DNA from 3 places in the Sanguibacter sp. Z41_6 genome. Region 3 is predicted to be linked to each of the others. Evidence: predicted binding sites of a transcription regulator. Region 3 holds the regulator's gene; each other region holds the start of a gene.
What was found. The regulator HrcA, encoded in region 3, represses chaperone genes, less so after heat shock. The targets are predictions, from matches to a motif close to TTNGCACTCGNNNNNNNCGAGTGCNAA.
Positions count from the first base shown of each region.

Region 1 (5,757 bases), on a different contig from region 3:
CGTGCCTGAACTCGACGGTCTCGGGGCTCGTGTCGCGGACCGTGCTCAACGACGATCTCATCCGCCCGGGGATGTACCACGGTGCGAAGTTCTACTCCGAGCTCCGCGGAGCGGACGTGTCGGGGGAGTTCCTCGACGTCGTCAGTGCCCGGTTCGGGAGCGTCGCGCAGGCCGTGAGCACGACGGTCGCGGAGCGTCGTGCCCAGGCGGAACCGGAGGTCACCTGGGCGGGCTGGTCCGCCGTCGAGGCGATCAGCGAGGAGTACGGGCTGGGTGACGTCAACCTCGTCAAGCCTGGCGTGGGGGAGACGTCCCGCGTCCTGCTGCGCCGGGTGCCATGGAAGATCCTCGTCCGGACGGGCTCCGGCGCGGACCTCGGTCATGTGCGCCTCCTCGCCGAGCAGCGCGGGGTCGAGGTCGTCGAGGTCGACGACCTTCCCTACTCCTGCGTCGGCCTCATCCACCCCCGCTTCACCCGCGGAGCCACGGGTGCCGACGGGACGGCGGCGCAGTGAGCGCGGACGACGTCGACGTCGCGCGGATCGCGGACCTCTCGGCTCCCGTCGTCGCGGCGTGCGACCTCGACAGGACGCTCATCTACTCCGGCAAGGCCGCGCGGATCGGCCTGACCGACGGCGCTGATCCGCGGGCGCTGCTGCGCGACCTGGCGTGCGTCGAGATCTACGACAGCAAGACCCTCTCGTACGTCACGCAGGCGGCCCTGCGGACGATCGAGTCGCTCACCACGCTGGGCGTGCTCGTCCCGGCGACGACGCGGACGCGCGCGCAGTACCGACGGATCACCCTCCCGGGCCCGCAGGTGCCGTACGCGATCACGGCCAACGGCGGGTTCATCCTCGTCGACGGCGTCGCGGACCGGGCGTGGTCGGAGCACGTCCGTGGGGTGCTGGCGGAGTCCTCGCACCCGTTCGACGAGGTCGAGGGATACATGCAGGGCGTGTTCAAGCCCGAGTGGACGAAGAAGCTCCGCAGCGCGGAGGGCCTCTTCTGCTACGCGGTCGTGCAGCGTGACGCGATGCCGGCCGGATTCGTCGACGACGTCGCGGGCTGGGCGCGCGCGCACGGGTGGCACGCCTCGTTGCAGGGCCGCAAGCTCTACCTCGTGCCGCAGGAGCTCCGCAAGGGCGCGGCCGTGGCCGAGGTGGCGCGGCGGGTCGGCGCCGGGACGGTCCTGGCGGCGGGTGACTCCCTGCTCGACGCGGAGATGCTCGAGGGGGCCACGGCCGCGATCCGACCGGCCCACGGCGAGCTGCACGACGTCGGGTGGTCGTCGCCGAACCTCACGGTCACGGCCGCTGCCGGGGCGGCCGCCGGCGAGGAGATCGCCGAGTGGCTGCTCGCGGCCGCCCAGGGGCGCGCGACCCGCTGACGCGGGCCGCGCGCGCGGGTCAGGCTCCGGCGTGCTGCCCGATCGCCTCGGTGCTGCCGCCGCCCACCGTCCGGTTGCCCCCGGTGTGGGCGACCTCGATGCGGCGGGGCTTCGACTGCTCGCTCACCGGGATGGACAGCGAGAGCACGCCGTCGTTGTACGCGGCGTCGATCTTGTCGAGCGCGAGGCCCTCGCCGACCGTGAGCTGACGTGCGTAGGTGCCTGCGGGCCGCTCGCGGACGAGCCACTGCGCGTCGCCGTCGGACGGGGCGTTCCGCTCGGCGCGGATGGTCAGTGTGCGGTCCTCGACGGAGACGTCGATGGAGTCCGGCTCGACCCCGGGGAGATCGACGTTGAGCGTGTAGTGGTCCCCGGATCGCAGCAGGTCCATCGGCATCGCGGCGGCGTTGCGCGTGCCGCTGACGACGGAGCCGAGCAGGCGGTCCATCTCGTGGAAGGGGTCCCAACGTGTAGCCATGAGTGCTTACCTCCTGGACAACGGCTCCGGACTCTCCGGAGCGCAACCGTGCCGACCGCGAGCCATGCCCGTTTCAGGCCGTATGTCCGTTCTAGCACGCGCGGACAGCGCATGCTCGGCGAGGTCGTGCTCCCGTCGGTGTCCATCACTGGCGCCCGCTGAGTCCGGACACGGGGCCGCCCCGTCTCGTCCGCACAGGACGTGGCGGGGCGGTCGAGCGCAGGGGAGCTCTCGCTCCTCCTGTCCCCGGAGGTTCCTAGGCGTCCACGGTCTGCGCGGACTCGATCGCCTCGGGTGAGCCGGCGGCGCCGACGGGGCTCGACCCGGCGTGCGTGACCTCGATGCGGCGCGGCTTCGACTGCTCGCTCACGGGGATGGTCAGGGCGAGCACGCCGTCCTGGTAGGTGGCGGCGATCTCGTCGAGAGCCAGGCCCTCGCCCACCGTGAGCTGACGGGCGAAGGTGCCGGACGGGCGCTCGCGGACGAGCCACTGCGCGTCGCTGTGGGAGCGGGGGGTGCGTTCGGCGCGGATCGTCAGGGTGCGGTGCTCCACCGAGACGTCGATGGACCCGGGGTCCACGCCCGGCAGGTCGACGGTGAGCACATAGTGGTCGCCGGAGCGGAAGAGGTCCATCGGCAGCGGGGCAGCGTTGCGCGCGCCACTGACGACCGAGCCCAGCAGGCGGTCCATCTCCTGGAAGGGGTCCCAACGTGTAGCCATCGCCCATCACCTCCTTGACGACGACCCCGGACCGTCCGGGGCCTCTGCGCGACCCGGCCCGCCTGGGGCGGCCGGTGCGGCTACGGGACATTTTTTTAGCACTCGCGCACGGCGAGTGCCAACCGGACGTGTTCGCCGTGAGCGAACGGCGGACACCGCGCTGGGCCTGCCGCAACGCGGTTCCGGGCGGTGCATCGCCGCTGGTCACAACATGTTCTTCACCCGATCGTCATGACATCCCCCAGCGCGGCGCCTAGCGTGGACGCATGCCCGAAGCCGACGTCCCTGACGCGACCAACGTGCTCCTGACAGTTCTCAGCGTCCTCGGCGCAGTCGTCGTGGCCTTCGTCCTCGGAACCGTCATCTCCGTGCTCACCCGACGCCTCGCGAGCCGGAGCTGGATGGCCGAGGACCTGTCCCGGCGGATGCGCAGACCCCTGCGAGCGGTGCTCATGGTCGTCGCCGTGTGGATCGCGGTCCGGCTCGTGACGGCTCCCTCGCAGGGCTGGCTCCCCTTCGCGGAGCACCTGCTGCTCATCGCCTTCATCATCGTCGGCGCGTGGTTCGTCGGAGCGCTCGCCTTCGTCATCGAGGACGGCGCCCTGCTCCGGTTCCGCACCGACGTCGCGGACAACCGGCACGCGCGACGCGTGCGCACGCAGATCACCGTGGTCCGGCGCGTCACCGTGGCCGTCATCGTCCTGTGCGCGCTCGCGGGGGTGCTCCTGACCTTCCCCTCGGCGCGGGCGGCAGGCGCGAGCCTCCTCGCCTCCGCCGGTGTCGTGTCGATCGTCGCCGGTCTCGCCGCCCAGTCGACCCTGGGGAACGTGTTCGCGGGGATGCAGATCGCCTTCACGGACGCGATCCGCGTGGACGACGTCGTCGTGCTCGAGGGAGAGTGGGGGCGGATCGAGGAGATCACCATGACGTACGTCGTGGTGCACATCTGGGACGACCGACGCCTCATCCTCCCGTGCACGTACTTCACGACGACACCGTTCCAGAACTGGACGCGCCGGGCGGCCGACCTCCTCGGCACGGTGGAGATCGACCTCGACTGGGACGTGCCCGTGGAGGCCATGCGCGCCGAGCTCACCCGGCTGCTCGCGGCGACCGACCTCTGGGACAAGCGCGTGGGCATCCTGCAGATCACCGACGCCGTGGGTGGGTTCGTCCGGGTGCGCGCGATGGCCAGCGCCGTCGACGCCGGGACGCTGTTCGACCTGCGCTGCTATCTCCGTGAGGGCCTCGTGACGTGGCTGCAGCGCTCCGCCCCCCAGGGCGTCCCGCGGGTGCGGGTCACCGAGGGGGCGCCCGAGATCCCCGAGCCGCCGCCCGGGGCCGTCCCGCCCGAGGCCGCCCCGGCCGGACACGCCGCCCCCGCGCCCCCGGCCGCCGAGCAGCCGCGTCTGCCGGCGCGGATCCCGGTACGGGTCGCTCGACCGGGCGTACGGATGCGGTTGGCCGAGCCCACCCGGGGCGTCCATCCCGCCGACGGCGACCCGCGCGGCGGGCTCGGTGACGTCGCCGAGACGCAGGTGCTCAGCGCGGCGGAGGCCGCAGCCGGCGGACTGTTCACCGGGAGCCCGGCTGCGCGCGAGCGTCTCAAGGCGTTCTCCGGGCCGGGGCGCGACGTCATCGACGAGCGGGAGAAGACCGCACGGATCGCGCGCATCTCCATCGACGCCGACGAGCCGGGGCGCCACGACGAGAGCTCGGACCCGGACGGCCCGACGGCGGTCGACCGCTCGTCCTGACCCTCCGGGCGCCGCGGCTCAGGGCAGGTGGCTGTGCTCCTCTGCCTCTTCCTGGGCCTCGAGGAGCGTGGGCCACAGCGCCCCGTCGGCCGTCAGGTCGGCCGGCGGCGGGGTGCACCGGAACTGCCACCGGTGGTGGTTCTTCGTCACCGTGTAGACGCGGTCGGCCGTGGATGCCGTCCACACCTCTGGCGCGGTCTCCTGCCACTGCATCATGGGAGCCTCCGGGCGGTCGTCGTGGGTGGTGGAGCCTCCGACGCTACCGGCGGTCGTCCCGGTCCGCCCGGGACGCGGCGCGCACCACCGCACCCCGGGCCCCGGTCGTCACGGAGCGCCGTTCACCGTCGGTACTCCTCACGCAGCGGTTTCGCCGCGGCGGGGATCGTGGCCGCGGCCAGCTCGGAGTAGGAGCACTGGAAGGTGCCGCGGTACCCGAAGATCGGGCCCACGACCGGGTTGCTCACGGTGAGGTCGACCCGGAAGCAGCCCGCGTCGTCGTCGTAGTGCTCCCGCAGGACGCCGGTCCCGCTGGCGATCATCGGGAACGAGAATCCGACCGGGCCCGAGTAGAAGCGCTGCGGCCCGGTGCGCACGACGAGCCCGCCGCGCTCGTCGACCTCGAGGTCCAGGTCGACGGCGAGGTGCTGGTGCGTGCCGAGGTAGTCGAGGACACGGTCGTTGCGTGCGTCGTAGACCATCGTCGCGTCGAAGCGGCTGCGGCGTCCGCGGGGGAACTCGAACGTCCGGACGAACGTCACGGTGTCGCGCCCCAGCGAGTCGGTGTAGGCGTAGTTCTCGATCGTGAACGGCACGTCGGTCCCCGTCCGCGGCACGAGGATGTTCCGCCACGCACCGAGCCACAGGAAGGGCACCGTGACGGCGGGTCCGCGCCAGATCTCCTCCATGACGCCGCGCCCCACGCAGGCGTTCTCCCCGTCGGGAGTCAGGCCGAACCGGCGCCGCATCTCGGGGTGGAGACGGTCGGTGTCGCTGCCGAGGGCACGCGCGAAGACGGGGTCGGTGATCATGAGCGCTCCTGTGGGGTGGGGTGGGGCAGGGGTGGGAGCCGCGAGGCGCTGACGCGCTCGGTGATCCGCGGTGGGCGCTCGACGTCGACCGGCGTGCGCCGGCAGCGTCGGGCGCGAGGCACGTCGACGGGCAGCGGGGCGACCAGCACGACACCTGCTGCGGCGAGGAGCCCGGGAGCCCGGCGTCGGGGGCCCCCGGACGACGACCGGGCGGCCACGACGAGCGTGGCCAGGGCCGCCACCCGCGCCGCGAGGACGACGAGACTGCGCACGAGGGACGCGCGCGGAGTGATCCCGTCCTCCAGCCACAGGCGCAGGCGGTCGAAGCTCCACGCGGTCATCCATCCGATGAACGGCCGCACGACGACGCGGTCCAGCGTCGC
Region 1 covers NZ_JCAQIF010000001.1:181,297-187,053, reverse strand. Annotated here, with positions in the region: gene AC54T1_RS00825 (cysteine protease StiP family protein) at 1-515, shown strand, start outside; gene AC54T1_RS00820 (HAD family hydrolase) at 512-1,390, shown strand; gene AC54T1_RS00815 (Hsp20/alpha crystallin family protein) at 1,410-1,868, opposite strand; gene AC54T1_RS00810 (Hsp20/alpha crystallin family protein) at 2,125-2,589, opposite strand; gene AC54T1_RS00805 (mechanosensitive ion channel family protein) at 2,856-4,346, shown strand; gene AC54T1_RS00800 (hypothetical protein) at 4,365-4,562, opposite strand; gene AC54T1_RS00795 (DUF4166 domain-containing protein) at 4,685-5,374, opposite strand; gene AC54T1_RS00790 (hypothetical protein) at 5,371-5,757, opposite strand, start outside.
Region 1: AC54T1_RS00810 (Hsp20/alpha crystallin family protein) is a predicted target of HrcA. The motif match lies at 2,685-2,711, and genes of this name have one in related genera.

Region 2 (5,757 bases), on a different contig from region 3:
GGTCCACCAGCTGCACGGTGCGCTGCGGGACAACCGTGACCAGGCCGAGGGCCTGTTCGCCCAGCTCGTCGAGGAGCGGCTCGCGAGCATCCGCACCGCCAACGACGACTTCGGCGACGTCATCCGCAAGCTGCGCCCCTGCCTCATCGCGACGCCGACGCTCGTCCCGCACCTGCTGCCGGCGCACCGGACCGTCGACCTCGTCATCCTCGACGCGGTGCAGCAGCTGCCCGTCGAGTCGGTCCTCTCGGCGATCGCCCGGGGGCGGCAGGTCGTCGTGGTCGGCGACGCGCGGTGTGCGTCGGGAGAAGCGGTGCGCAACCTCTCCCGCCTGCTTCCCACGGTCGCCCTCGCTGGTGACGCGTCACGGCGCGACCCCCTGTTGACCTCCTTCCTCATCGAGCACGGGTATGCGGGCGTGCTGCGGCCCATGCCCCTGCCGTCGGCGGAACAGCTCGTGACGTTCGACGTCGTCGACGGGACCGGGATGCCCGACTCGTCGTCCGGCGCCGTCGAGTCCACCCAGGCCGAGGTCGACCGCGTCGTCGAGCTCGCCATCAACCACGCGCTGGACCGCCCCGAGGAATCCCTCGCGGTCGTCGCCGGGTCCCGGGTGCACGCGGACCGCATCCGCGACGCGCTGCTCGCACAGGTCCGGCAGAACGCCGCCCTCGGCACCTTCTTCGACCCGCGCCGACGCGAACCGGTGGTCGTCGCCGACCTCATGGGCGTCGCCGGACTCAGCCGCGACGCGGTGATCTTCTCGCTCGGGTTCGGGCGCACCCCGCACGGTCGCGTGCTCCACCGCTTCGGCGAGATCTCCGGCCCGACGGGCGACGCGTTGCTCCTCAACGCACTCGGCGCGACACGCCGCAGGCTCTCCGTCGTCGCGTGCTACGGCATGCAGGACCTCGACCCCGAGCGGCTGCGGGGCGACGGGGCGAAGCTGCTCGGCGCACTCCTGGAGTTCGCGGAGAACCGGCCGACCGACATCGGGGCCGAGGGCGTCGGCACCACGGCGCCCCGACCGCAGCCGGACCGGCTCCTCGTGGATCTTGCCGAGCGGCTCTGGCGCACCGGGCTCACCGTCGAGACCCAGCACGGTGCACCGGGTGGCGAGCACATCCCGCTCGTCGTCGGCCACCCTGACCTGCCCGGGGAGCTTCTCGTCGCCGTCCTCACCGACGACGACGCCTACATCGCCGAGCGAAGCATCCGGGTCCGCGACCGTCAGCGTGCCGAGCGTCTCGAGCGGCTGGGCTGGCACGTCGTCCAGGTGTGGTCCGTGGCGCTGTTCCTCGACCCGGAGCGGCAGGCCAACCGCATCCGCGAAGCCGTCTTCGAGATCGAGGCGCGACGCCGCGCGGCCCGGCAGCCCGTGACGGGAGCCCTGCCGATGGTGAGCAGCGTGACCGGGGAGGCGCTCGCCGAACTCGCCGCGGCGGACGACGGCTCAGGAGAGAGCGACCTCGTCGACCCGTCGGCCCCGGTCGTCGTGCCGGCAGCTGCCGACGAGGTCGTCGAGACAGGCGCCCGCGAGGCCGGCACCGTGGCGCCGTCGGCGCGCGGCCCTCGCCCCGACGTGGAGCCCGGTCTCCCGATCGCCGCGTACGGCGACGACCAGCTGGACGAGCTCGTCGAGTGGATCGTGTCCGACGGCGTGGAGCGCGACCACGAGCAGCTCGGGCTCGAGGTGCGGACCGAGCTGGGGGTGACGAGGCGCAGCGCGCGCGTCGACACCGCGGTCTCGAGCGCGGTCCGCCGGTACCACGGCTAGGACGGCCGGGTGAGCGCGCACGACCCCGGCGCCCCGGTCGATCCGGCCCCGATCGATCCGACGCCGGACGAGACGGTGCCGCGGCGCCGACGTGGCCACCGCCGGGTGGTCAGGGAGGGCGCCGAGGTCCCTGGTGCCGCAGACGGACCGGCGCCCTGGGACGCGTCGTCGGACGAGGAGTCCGCGCAGCGGGACGCGCGCGCCGACTCCAACGACGCACGCCTCGCCGAGGACGTTCCGCCGCACTGGTGAGGAACCGGGCCCGACGGGCCGCGCGAGCGAAGTGACGGTCCGTCAGTACCCGGTCGGCTGCGCCGGGGGCGCAGGCGGCGTCCGCCCGGTGCCCTGGTCCGTCCCGGCCGTGCCCGGTCCGCTCGGACCCGTCCCGCGCTGGGCCGCGAGCAGGTCGCGGATCTCCTGGAGCAGGATGACATCTTCCGCGGGCGCCTCCGGCTCGTCGACGAGACCGCGCTTACGCAGGTTCTGCAGCTTGTTGAGGGGCAGCACGACGAAGAAGTAGAGCGCGGCAGCGACGATGAGGAAGTTGATGAGCTGGGTGAGGATCAGCCCGAAGCGGAAAACCGCCCCGTTGATCGTCAGCTCGAGCGATCCGTCGAGGCTCGGTTGGCCGAAGACGGCGGCGATGAGGGGCCCGATGAACCCGTCGACAAAACTCTCCACGAGCGACGCGAACGCCGCACCGATGACGATGCCGACGGCGAGGTCGATGACGTTGCCGCGCATGATGAACTCTTTGAACCCGTTGAGCACGTTCTTCATGGTTTCTCCCGTCTCCAGACATCGATCATTGCACGAGGACGGCGCTGATCGGCGTCCAGCCGGTGACGTTGGCCAGCAAGGTGGCCTCCTCCGCGGACACCGCCACGAGGAGCAGGTCCGACGGGGTGTCGTCAGCAGCCGCGCCACCGAGCGAGATCCCCGCGTTCTCGCCCGTGTCGGTGCTGGGGGACGGCACGGGGAGCACGAGCGCCCGCCGGGCGAGGTACGTCGCCGCGCCTGACGAACCCCGGTCGTCGGGTGCGGCGACGCTCGGTGCGAGCAGGTCCACCCGCACCCCGGGTTCGAGCACCGCCCGCAGCGCCGGTTCGGCGAGCCGCACCGCGGCGATGACCGATCCTGCAGGGACCGAGGACGTGATGTCCGGCGCAGCGAGGACGGTCTCGCTGACGACGGTCCCCGGCGCGAGGGCAACAGTCGCGGTCCGCCCGACGGCTTCAGCAGCCGTACCGAGGGCGTCGCCGGGGACAGCGTCGGGTGCCACGCGGACCTCGCGGACGTCGCTGCGGGTGAGCACGTGACCGGCGGGTACACCTGCCGCGAGAGTGATCATCGGCTGGGTGTGCGGGGGCGGGGGCCGGAGCTGGTGCACGGTCACGGAGGCTGCGACGCCGAGGAGGCATGCCGCAAGGAGGAACCGCAGCTTCCACACCCAGGAGCGCCACCGGCGTCGGGCGCGTGGGAACGGCGAGGAGCGGGACGGGAGCGTCGTCATGCACGGGACGGTACGAGCGGCGCACCGCACCTCCGGCCCCGGCGCAGTGTGCTGTGGGTGCGTGGGCCGGGGTGCGCACCTGTGGGGGAGACGCTGTGAGGCGGACGCGCTGTGTGTGCGGGGACTCCGTGCACGGAGTCCCCGCACGGCGGGGTCTAGGAGGAGGAGCCGGACGAGGCAGGAACCGACGCGCTGCTCGACCCTGACGAGCCACCGGACGTCGACGCGCTCGACGCCCCACCAGACGTCCCAGACGTCGAGGAGTCGCCGGACGTGGAGGTGCTCGACGAGGATCCGGCCGACGCCCCCGAGGTGCTCGACGTCGAGTCGGACGAGCCTGACCGTCCGGCGCCGTCCCCCGAGCGCTTCGACTTCGCCTTGTTGTCCGTGCGGTAGAAGCCGGAGCCCTTGAAGACCACGCCGACGGGCGAGAACACCTTCCGCAGCCGACCGGCACACTCCGGGCAGACCGTGAGCGCGTCGTCGGCGAAGGACTGCTGGATGTCGAAGCTGTGACCGCACGCGGTGCACGTGTACGCGTAGAGGGGCACGGATTCTCCTCGGAGATGGCGCGGGCAGCTGCCCGCGAGAGGTGTTCGGACGCCGCGGGAGGGCTTGGCACTCGCAGCGGCTGAGTGCTAATGATACGCCGGTGCGCGACGAGGACGGACAGGTCTCGTGGCGAGGCGGGCCATGAGGGGACGCAGTAGTCTCGGGGCGTGTCCCGTCGCAACGTCTACCTCCGCCGTTCCCTCGTCGGGATCGCGGGGGCACTGTTCCTCGCCCTCCTCGCGGCCGTGGTCGCCGCCGTCGTCATCACGCGCGAGCCGCTCCCGCGGACGGACGGTGAGCTGACGGTCAGCGGCCTCACCGATCCCGTCCGGGTGGTGCGGGACGGGCAGGGTGTCCCGCACATCTACGCCACGACCTCCGCCGACCTCTTCATGGCACAGGGGTTCGTCCACGCCCAGGACCGCTTCTTCGAGATGGACTACCGGCGCCACGTCACGGCGGGCCGCGTCGCCGAGCTGGTCGGTGACGACGAGACCGCCATCGAGGCGGACACGATCATCCGCACCTTCGGCTGGCGCGACGTCGCAGAGCAGGAGTGGGAGCTCCTCGACCCGCAGACCAAGGCCTACCTGTCCGCGTACGCCGACGGCGTCAACAGCTACCTCGGCACCCGTGACGCGAACGACCTCGCGTTCGAGTACACCGTCCTCGGCGCGCGCGTGACGGTGACGGAGCCCGAGGAGTGGGACCCCGTCGACTCGCTCGCCTGGCTCAAGGCCATGGCATGGGACCTGCGGGGGAACTACGACGACGAGCTCGACCGGGCGCAGAGCTATCTGAGCATCGGTGACGTCGCCCGGGTGGAGGAGCTCTTCCCGGCCTATCCCGAGACGACCAACCCACCGATCCTCGACGGGCCCGCTGCCCAGGCGAACCTCGACGTCGCCACGGCCCAGGCCCTCGCGGAGGCCGCCGCGGCGGAAGGGCTCGCCGACGACTCCCAGGAGGATGCGCCCCCCGCCGCCGACGACCAGTGGTACGCCGACGACGCCGCCGTGGATGCCGCCATCACCTCCGCCGCGCGCGCCGTCGACGCCGTCCCCGTCCTCGTCGGCAGCGGTGAGGGCGTCGGGTCGAACTCCTGGGTGGTGTCGGGCCAGCACACCGAGACGGGTCTGCCCATGCTGGCCAACGACCCGCACCTCGCGCTCGCAGCCCCGGGGATCTGGTCCCAGGTGGGACTCCACTGCACGGAGGTGTCGGACGAGTGCCCCTTCGAGGTCGGCGGCTTCTCCTTCGCCGGGTTCCCGGGCGTGATCATCGGGCACAACTCCTCGCTCGCCTGGGGGATCACCAACCTCGGCGCGGACGTCACCGACTTCTTCGTCGAGCGTGTCGTGGACGACGGGTACGAGCGCGACGGCACGATCGTCCCGTTCACCACCCGCACGGAGACCATCAAGGTCAACGGCGGCACGGACGTCGAGATCGACGTGCGTTCGACCGTGCACGGGCCGATCATCTCCGACGTCCTCGAGGTGAGCGCCGTCGGCGGCGTGCCCACCGAAGAGACCGCGTCGAGCGGCCGTCCCGTCGCCGTGTCGCTCGGGTGGACCGCACTGACGCCCGGACGCACGGCAGAGGCGGTCTTCGCGCTCAATCTCGCCACGAGCGCGGCCGACATCGCGGCGGCGGCGGCGTTGTTCGAGGTCCCGTCGCAGAACATCGTCTTCGCGACCGTCGACGGACACATCGGGTACCAGGCGCCCGGCCGCATCCCCGTCCGTGCTGAGGTGCCGGGGGTGCTGCCCTCCGACGGAACATGGCCGCGACCCGGCTGGGACAGCCGGTACGACTGGCAGGGATACGTCGACAGTGCGGCGATGCCTGCGGTGCTCGACCCCCCCGAGGGCTTCATCGTCGCCGCCAACCAGGCCGTGGCGCCGGCGGGCGC
Region 2 covers NZ_JCAQIF010000007.1:66,678-72,434, forward strand. Annotated here, with positions in the region: gene AC54T1_RS13760 (PDDEXK-like endonuclease domain-containing protein) at 1-1,777, shown strand, start outside; gene AC54T1_RS13765 (hypothetical protein) at 1,787-2,029, shown strand; gene mscL (large conductance mechanosensitive channel protein MscL) at 2,072-2,557, opposite strand; gene AC54T1_RS13775 (SAF domain-containing protein) at 2,583-3,290, opposite strand; gene AC54T1_RS13780 (FmdB family zinc ribbon protein) at 3,446-3,841, opposite strand; gene AC54T1_RS13785 (penicillin acylase family protein) at 4,010-5,757, shown strand, end outside.
Region 2: AC54T1_RS13780 (FmdB family zinc ribbon protein) is a predicted target of HrcA. The motif match lies at 3,906-3,932, and genes of this name have one in related genera.

Region 3 (5,757 bases):
CGATGGACACGTCGCCCGGGACGGTGATCCTGTGCTCGACACGCAGGCCCGCTGCTGCGTCGTCGTTCTCTGGAGATGCCATGTGGCGGGGTGCTCGCTCCTCGTCCGTGCTCGGTGATGACGTCCGGTTCCTGGGCCGCCGCGAGCCCAGTCTATCGACCGCGGGCCCGCGAGCAGCGCGCGCTCAGGCGGGTGACCATCCCAGGAGTGCGCCGCCGAGGACGTGCCCGTGGACGTGGAAGACGCTCTGGCCCGCGTGCGGCCCGGAGTTGAAGATGAGGCGGAACTGTCCGTCGGCGTTCTCGCCGGCCACCTCGTCGGCGAGGGACACCATCTCCGCGAGGAGCTCCGCGTCGGCGGCGGCGAGCTGGGCGATGTCACCGTAGTGCGTGCGCGGTACGACGAGCAGGTGCATCGGCGCCTGCGGGTCGGTGTCCTGGAACGCGATGACGCGCTCGCGGGTGGCGACGATCGTCGCGGGGATCTCCCCTGCGACGATCTTGCAGAAGATGCAGTCGGTCTCAGGGGTGAGCGTCTCGGTGCCGTAGTCGACGATGTCCATCCGCCGAGCCTAGCCGGAGAGGGCGCTCGCGGGCTCGCTGTCCCACCGGCCCAGGCGCTGCGAGAGCAGCGCCACGGCCACCGGTCCCGCGGTCGATGTCCGCAGCACGTGCGGGCCCAGGCGCGCGGTGACGGCGCCCGCCGTCCGCAGCTCCGCGACCTCGCGGTCGCTGATGCCGCCCTCCGGTCCGACGACGAGCAGCACCCGGCGCCGTTCCGCGACCGCGCCGGCGTCCGCGGGCGGGAGCGGGACGCTCGCGAGCGCGACCTCGGCGTCCTCGTGGAGCACGACCGTGGTCCCTCCGGCGTCTCGGACCTGTCGGACGAGCGCGCCGAGAGCCTTGAGGTCGACCGCGCGTCCCACGTCGGGCACGGTCGCCCGACGTGCCTGCTTCGCGGCCGCCCGGACGGTGGACACCCAGCGGGACCGGGACTTCTCGGCCCGCTCGCCACGCCACACGACGACGGACCGCTCGGCCTGCCACGGGAGCACGGCGTCGACCCCGACCTCCGTCGCGGCCTCGATCGCGAGCTCGTCACGGTCGCCCTTGGCGAGCGCCTGCACGAGCACGATCTCGATGCCGTCGTCCGGCTCGCGCCGGACGGCGCGGACGAGGAGCTCGACCCGGGGGCCGTCGACGGCCACCACGTCTCCGCGCAGCCGCACCCCGGCACCGTCGACGACGTCGAGCACCTCACCCGGGCCGCGTCGCTGCACGACGCCGGCGTGGCGACCCTCCGGCCCGTCGAGCACATACCGGTCCCCCACGGCCACCGAGTCGAGAGTGCCCGCGTCGGCGAGGAAGACCGGCGCGCTCACCAGCGCCCGGCGAGCTTGTCGCGCAGCCTGCTGAACACACCGGAGTGGGCGGCCGAGACGCGTCCCTCCGGACGCTCCTCCCCGCGGAGCGTGGCCAGCTGCCGCAGGAGGTCCGCCTGCTCCTCCGTGAGCGAGGTGGGGATCTGGACCTCGATGTGGACGTTGAGGTCCCCACGCCCGGGCGCCTGCAGGTGCCCGATGCCGAGGTTCTTCAGAGTGATGACCTGGCCGGGCTGCGTGCCGGGCTGCAGGTCGATCTCCTCCACCCCGTCGAGGGTCTCGAGCTCCATCACGGTGCCGAGCACCGCGGCGGTCATCGGCACCTCGAGGGTGCAGTGCAGGTCGTCACCGCGCCGCAGCAGCGTCTCGTGCTTGCGCTCACGAATCTCGAAGTAGAGGTCGCCGGGGGGACCGCCAGCCGGTCCCACCTCACCCTGGGACGTGAGCTTGATCCGGGTTCCCGTCTCGACGCCCGCGGGCACCTCGACCGCCACGGTGCGCCGGCTGCGCACACGGCCCTCACCGGAGCACTCGGCGCAGGGCTCGGGGATCGTCGTGCCGAACCCCTGGCACGCCGCGCACGGCGCGGTCGTCATGACCTGACCGAGGAAGGACCGGGCGACGCGCTGCACGGAGCCGCGGCCGCCGCACACGTCGCAGGTGCGCGGAGAGGTGCCCGGGCGGCAGCAGGACCCGCTGCACGTCCCGCACACGACGGCGGTGTCGACCTGGATCTCCCTGCGGACGCCGAACGCCGCCTCGGACAGGTCGATGTCGAGGCGGATGAGTGCATCCTGCCCGCGTCGCGCGCGCGGGATGGGCCCGCGCTGCGCCTGTCCGCCACCGAAGAACGTCTCGAAGATGTCCTGGAAGCCGAAGCCCCCACCCATGCCGCCCCCGGGGGCGGACGGGTCGTTGCCCATGTCGTACGACTGACGCTTCTCCGCGTTGCTCAGCACCTCGTAGGCGCGCGAGACGTCCTTGAACCGGTCTTCGGCGTCAGGCCCGGCGACGTCCGGGTGGAGCTCGCGCGCGAGCTTGCGGTACGCCTTCTTGATCTGGTCCTGGCTGGCGTCACGCGGGACGCCGAGGGTCTCGTAATAGTCGCTCACTGGCTGCTCTCTGCCGATCGGGTTTCTGTGGTCTGGCGGATGTCGGGGACGGATCTCACGTGCTGAGGATCCGGGACAGGTAGCGTGCCACGGCCCGCACGGCCGCGATGGTGCCGGGATAGTCCATCCGGGTGGGACCGATCGACCCGATCGTCGCGACGGAGCCTCCGTCCGAGCCGTACCCGGTCGTCACGACCGAGGTCTCGAACAGGTTGGCGAGCTGGGTCTCCCGGCCGATGCGGACGTTGACGGTGGCGGAGTCCTCCGCCATCTCGGTGAGGAGGTTGAGCAGCACGACCTGCTCCTCCAGCGCTTCGAGGACGGGCCGCAGGGCGTGCTCGAAGCGCATGCCCGCCTGGGCGAGGTTCGCGGTGCCCGCGAGCACGAACCGTTCCTCGCTCTCCTGCGCGAGCGTCTCCGTGATGACCTCGCCGACGCGCGTGACGAGCTCGCGCTCGGACGGGTGGTAGGACTGCGCGAGCTCGGCGAGGGCCGTCCGGAGCTCGGCGAGCCGGCGGCCGGCGGCTGCGGCGTTGAGGCGCGTGCGGAGCTCGACGAGCACACCTTCCTGCGGTGCGGACGCGAGCTCGAGCGTGCGCTGCTCGACGCGTCCGGTGTCGGTGATGATCACGACGAGGAGGCGTCGGTCGCCGAGGACGACGAGCTCGAGGTGACGCAGACCGGAGCGGCGCAGCGAGGGGTACTGGACGACCGCGACCTGACCGGTGAGCTGCGCGAGCAGGCGCCCCGCGCGAGAGACGACGTCGTCGAGGTCGACGGCGCCGTTGAGGAACGTCTCGATGGCGTTCTTCTCGGCGGGCGACAGTGCCCGCACGCTCGCGAGACGGTCGACGAACAGGCGGTATCCCTTGTCGGTGGGCACGCGCCCGGCGGAGGTGTGGGGCTGCGCGATGAAGCCGCCCTCCTCGAGGGCCGCCATGTCGTTGCGGATCGTCGCGGGTGACACGCCCAGCCCGTGCCGCTCGGCGAGGAGCTTGGAGCCGACGGGCTCCCGTGTCTGGACGTAGTCCTCCACGATGGCACGCAGGACCTCGAGCCTGCGCTCGTCGCTCGACGCCATCCCACCACCTCCTTCGCTCTCGAACGCGTCCGGCCTCGCCCGCCACGCCTCGTCCGCCTCGATGGGCACGGACCGGCGGCAGTCTCGTGCGCACGACACCGGCCGCCGTGCACCGACGGTAAGCACTCGGACTTCTCGAGTGCTAATTCTACGCCGCCGTCCGCCGTGGCCCGGGCCGTGTTGCCGAGGCCACACCCACGTCAGCGGCTAACCTTCCTCGCGTGAGCAACGACCGCTACTCCGACGACGTCCTGTCCACCCCGGCCACCCACCACCGTCGTCGCCCCACCTCGCGTCCGGTCCCGGCAGACGTCGGGCTCGTCGTCGAGGAGGTGACGACGGGGTGGGTCGGGGCCATCACGCGGACCGAGAAGTCCGGAGGTATGCACGTCGTCGTGCTGGAGGACCGGGCGGGCCGGACCAGGACGTTCCCGCTCGGCCCGGGGTTCTGGGTCGACGGCGCCCCGGTGGAGCTCACCCCCGCACGATCCGTTGCCGCCCCCGCCGCACCAGCACGCACCGCGTCCGGCTCCCGCGCCGTGGCGAACGCCCGCGCACGCGTCGCGCGGGGCAGCCGCATCTGGGTCGAGGGCCGCCACGACGCCGAGCTCGTCGAGCGCGTCTGGGGCGACGACCTGCGCGTGGAGGGCGTCGTCGTCGAGGGTCTCGACGGCGTCGACAACCTTGCCGAGGCGCTCGCCGAGTTCGGGCCGACGCGCGAGCGCCGCGTCGGGGTGCTCGTCGACCACCTCGTCCCGGGGAGCAAGGAGCAGCGCATCGCCGACGACGTGATGAAGAGGTTCCGCGGCGGGAACGTCCTCATCCTCGGCCACCCGTACGTCGACGTGTGGCAGGCCGTGCGACCGGAGCGGGTCGGGCTGGCCGCGTGGCCCGTCATCGAGCGCGGCACGGAGTGGAAGTACGGGATGCTCCGCGAGCTCGGATGGCCCGCGCAGGACCAGGCAGACGTCGCACAGGGCTGGAAGCGGATCCTCGGGACCGTCCGCAGCTACGCCGACCTCGAGCCGTCCCTGCTCGGGCGCGTCGAGGAGCTCATCGACTTCGTCACCGAGCCGGCTCCCTGACCCGACCCCCGGTGCCGCCGGCCTCACCCGCCCGGTGGCTCAGTCCGTGAGGTCCCGCACGACGGTGTCCGCGAGGAGCCGGCCACGCAGCGTGAGGACCGCGCGGCCGCGGATCGCGCTCGCTCCGTCGAGCAGACCGCTCGCCACGTGACCGGCGACCGCGCGCCGGGCCCGCGGCGAGAGCACGGACAGGTCCAGCCCGTCGCGCAACCGGACGGCGAGCATGACCTTCTCGAGCTGGGCGGCCTCGTCGTCGAGCACCTCCTGGCCCGCGGCCGGGCTGAGGCCGGCGTCCAGGCGGGTGGCATAGCGCAGCGGGTGCTTGGCGTTCCACCACCGCAGACCCCGGGTCCCCGGCGCGTCGGAACCGAGGTAGGAGTGCGCCCCCGGGCCCAGCCCCCACCAGTCCTCACCGCGCCAGTAGGCAAGATTGTGCTCGCACGCCGCGACCCGGCCGTCGACCGTGCGCGCCCAGTTCGACACCTCGTACCACTCGAGACCAGACGCCGTGAGCAGCTCGTCCGCCATCTCGTACTTCGCCGCCTGGTCGTCCTCGCTCGGCAGCGCCAGCTGCCCGCGGCGCACCTGCGCGGCCATCTTCGTGCCGGGCTCGACGACGAGCGCGTACGCCGAGACATGGTCGACGCCCGTGGCGAGCGCGGCCTGCACGCTCGTGCGCCAGTCCTCGAGCGACTCCCCCGGCGTCCCGTAGATGAGGTCGAGCGAGACGTCGAGCCCGGCCTCGCGCGCCCAGCGCACGACGTCGGGGATCCGGCGCGGGTCGTGCGTGCGCTCCAGCGTGGCCAGGACGTGCGGGACGGCGGACTGCATGCCGAACGAGACCCGGGTGAAGCCTGCGTCGGCCAGGGCCGCGAGCGACTCGGGCGTCACCGAGTCGGGGTTCGCCTCGGTGGTCACCTCGGCGCCCGGTGCGAGTCCCCACGCCCGACGCACACCGTCGAGCATCCGGACGAGATCACCCGCGGGCAGCAGCGTGGGGGTCCCCCCGCCCACGAACACCGTGGAGACCTCCCGTGCGGGGAGTCCCGCGGCGTCCATGACGCGCGTCGCGAGGTCGATCTCCTGGAGCACGGTGCT
Region 3 covers NZ_JCAQIF010000002.1:126,958-132,714, reverse strand. Annotated here, with positions in the region: gene AC54T1_RS05610 (PhoH family protein) at 1-82, opposite strand, end outside; gene AC54T1_RS05605 (HIT domain-containing protein) at 185-562, opposite strand; gene AC54T1_RS05600 (16S rRNA (uracil(1498)-N(3))-methyltransferase) at 572-1,381, opposite strand; gene dnaJ (molecular chaperone DnaJ) at 1,378-2,493, opposite strand; gene hrcA (heat-inducible transcriptional repressor HrcA) at 2,549-3,574, opposite strand; gene AC54T1_RS05585 (DUF3097 family protein) at 3,796-4,659, shown strand; gene hemW (radical SAM family heme chaperone HemW) at 4,699-5,757, opposite strand, start outside.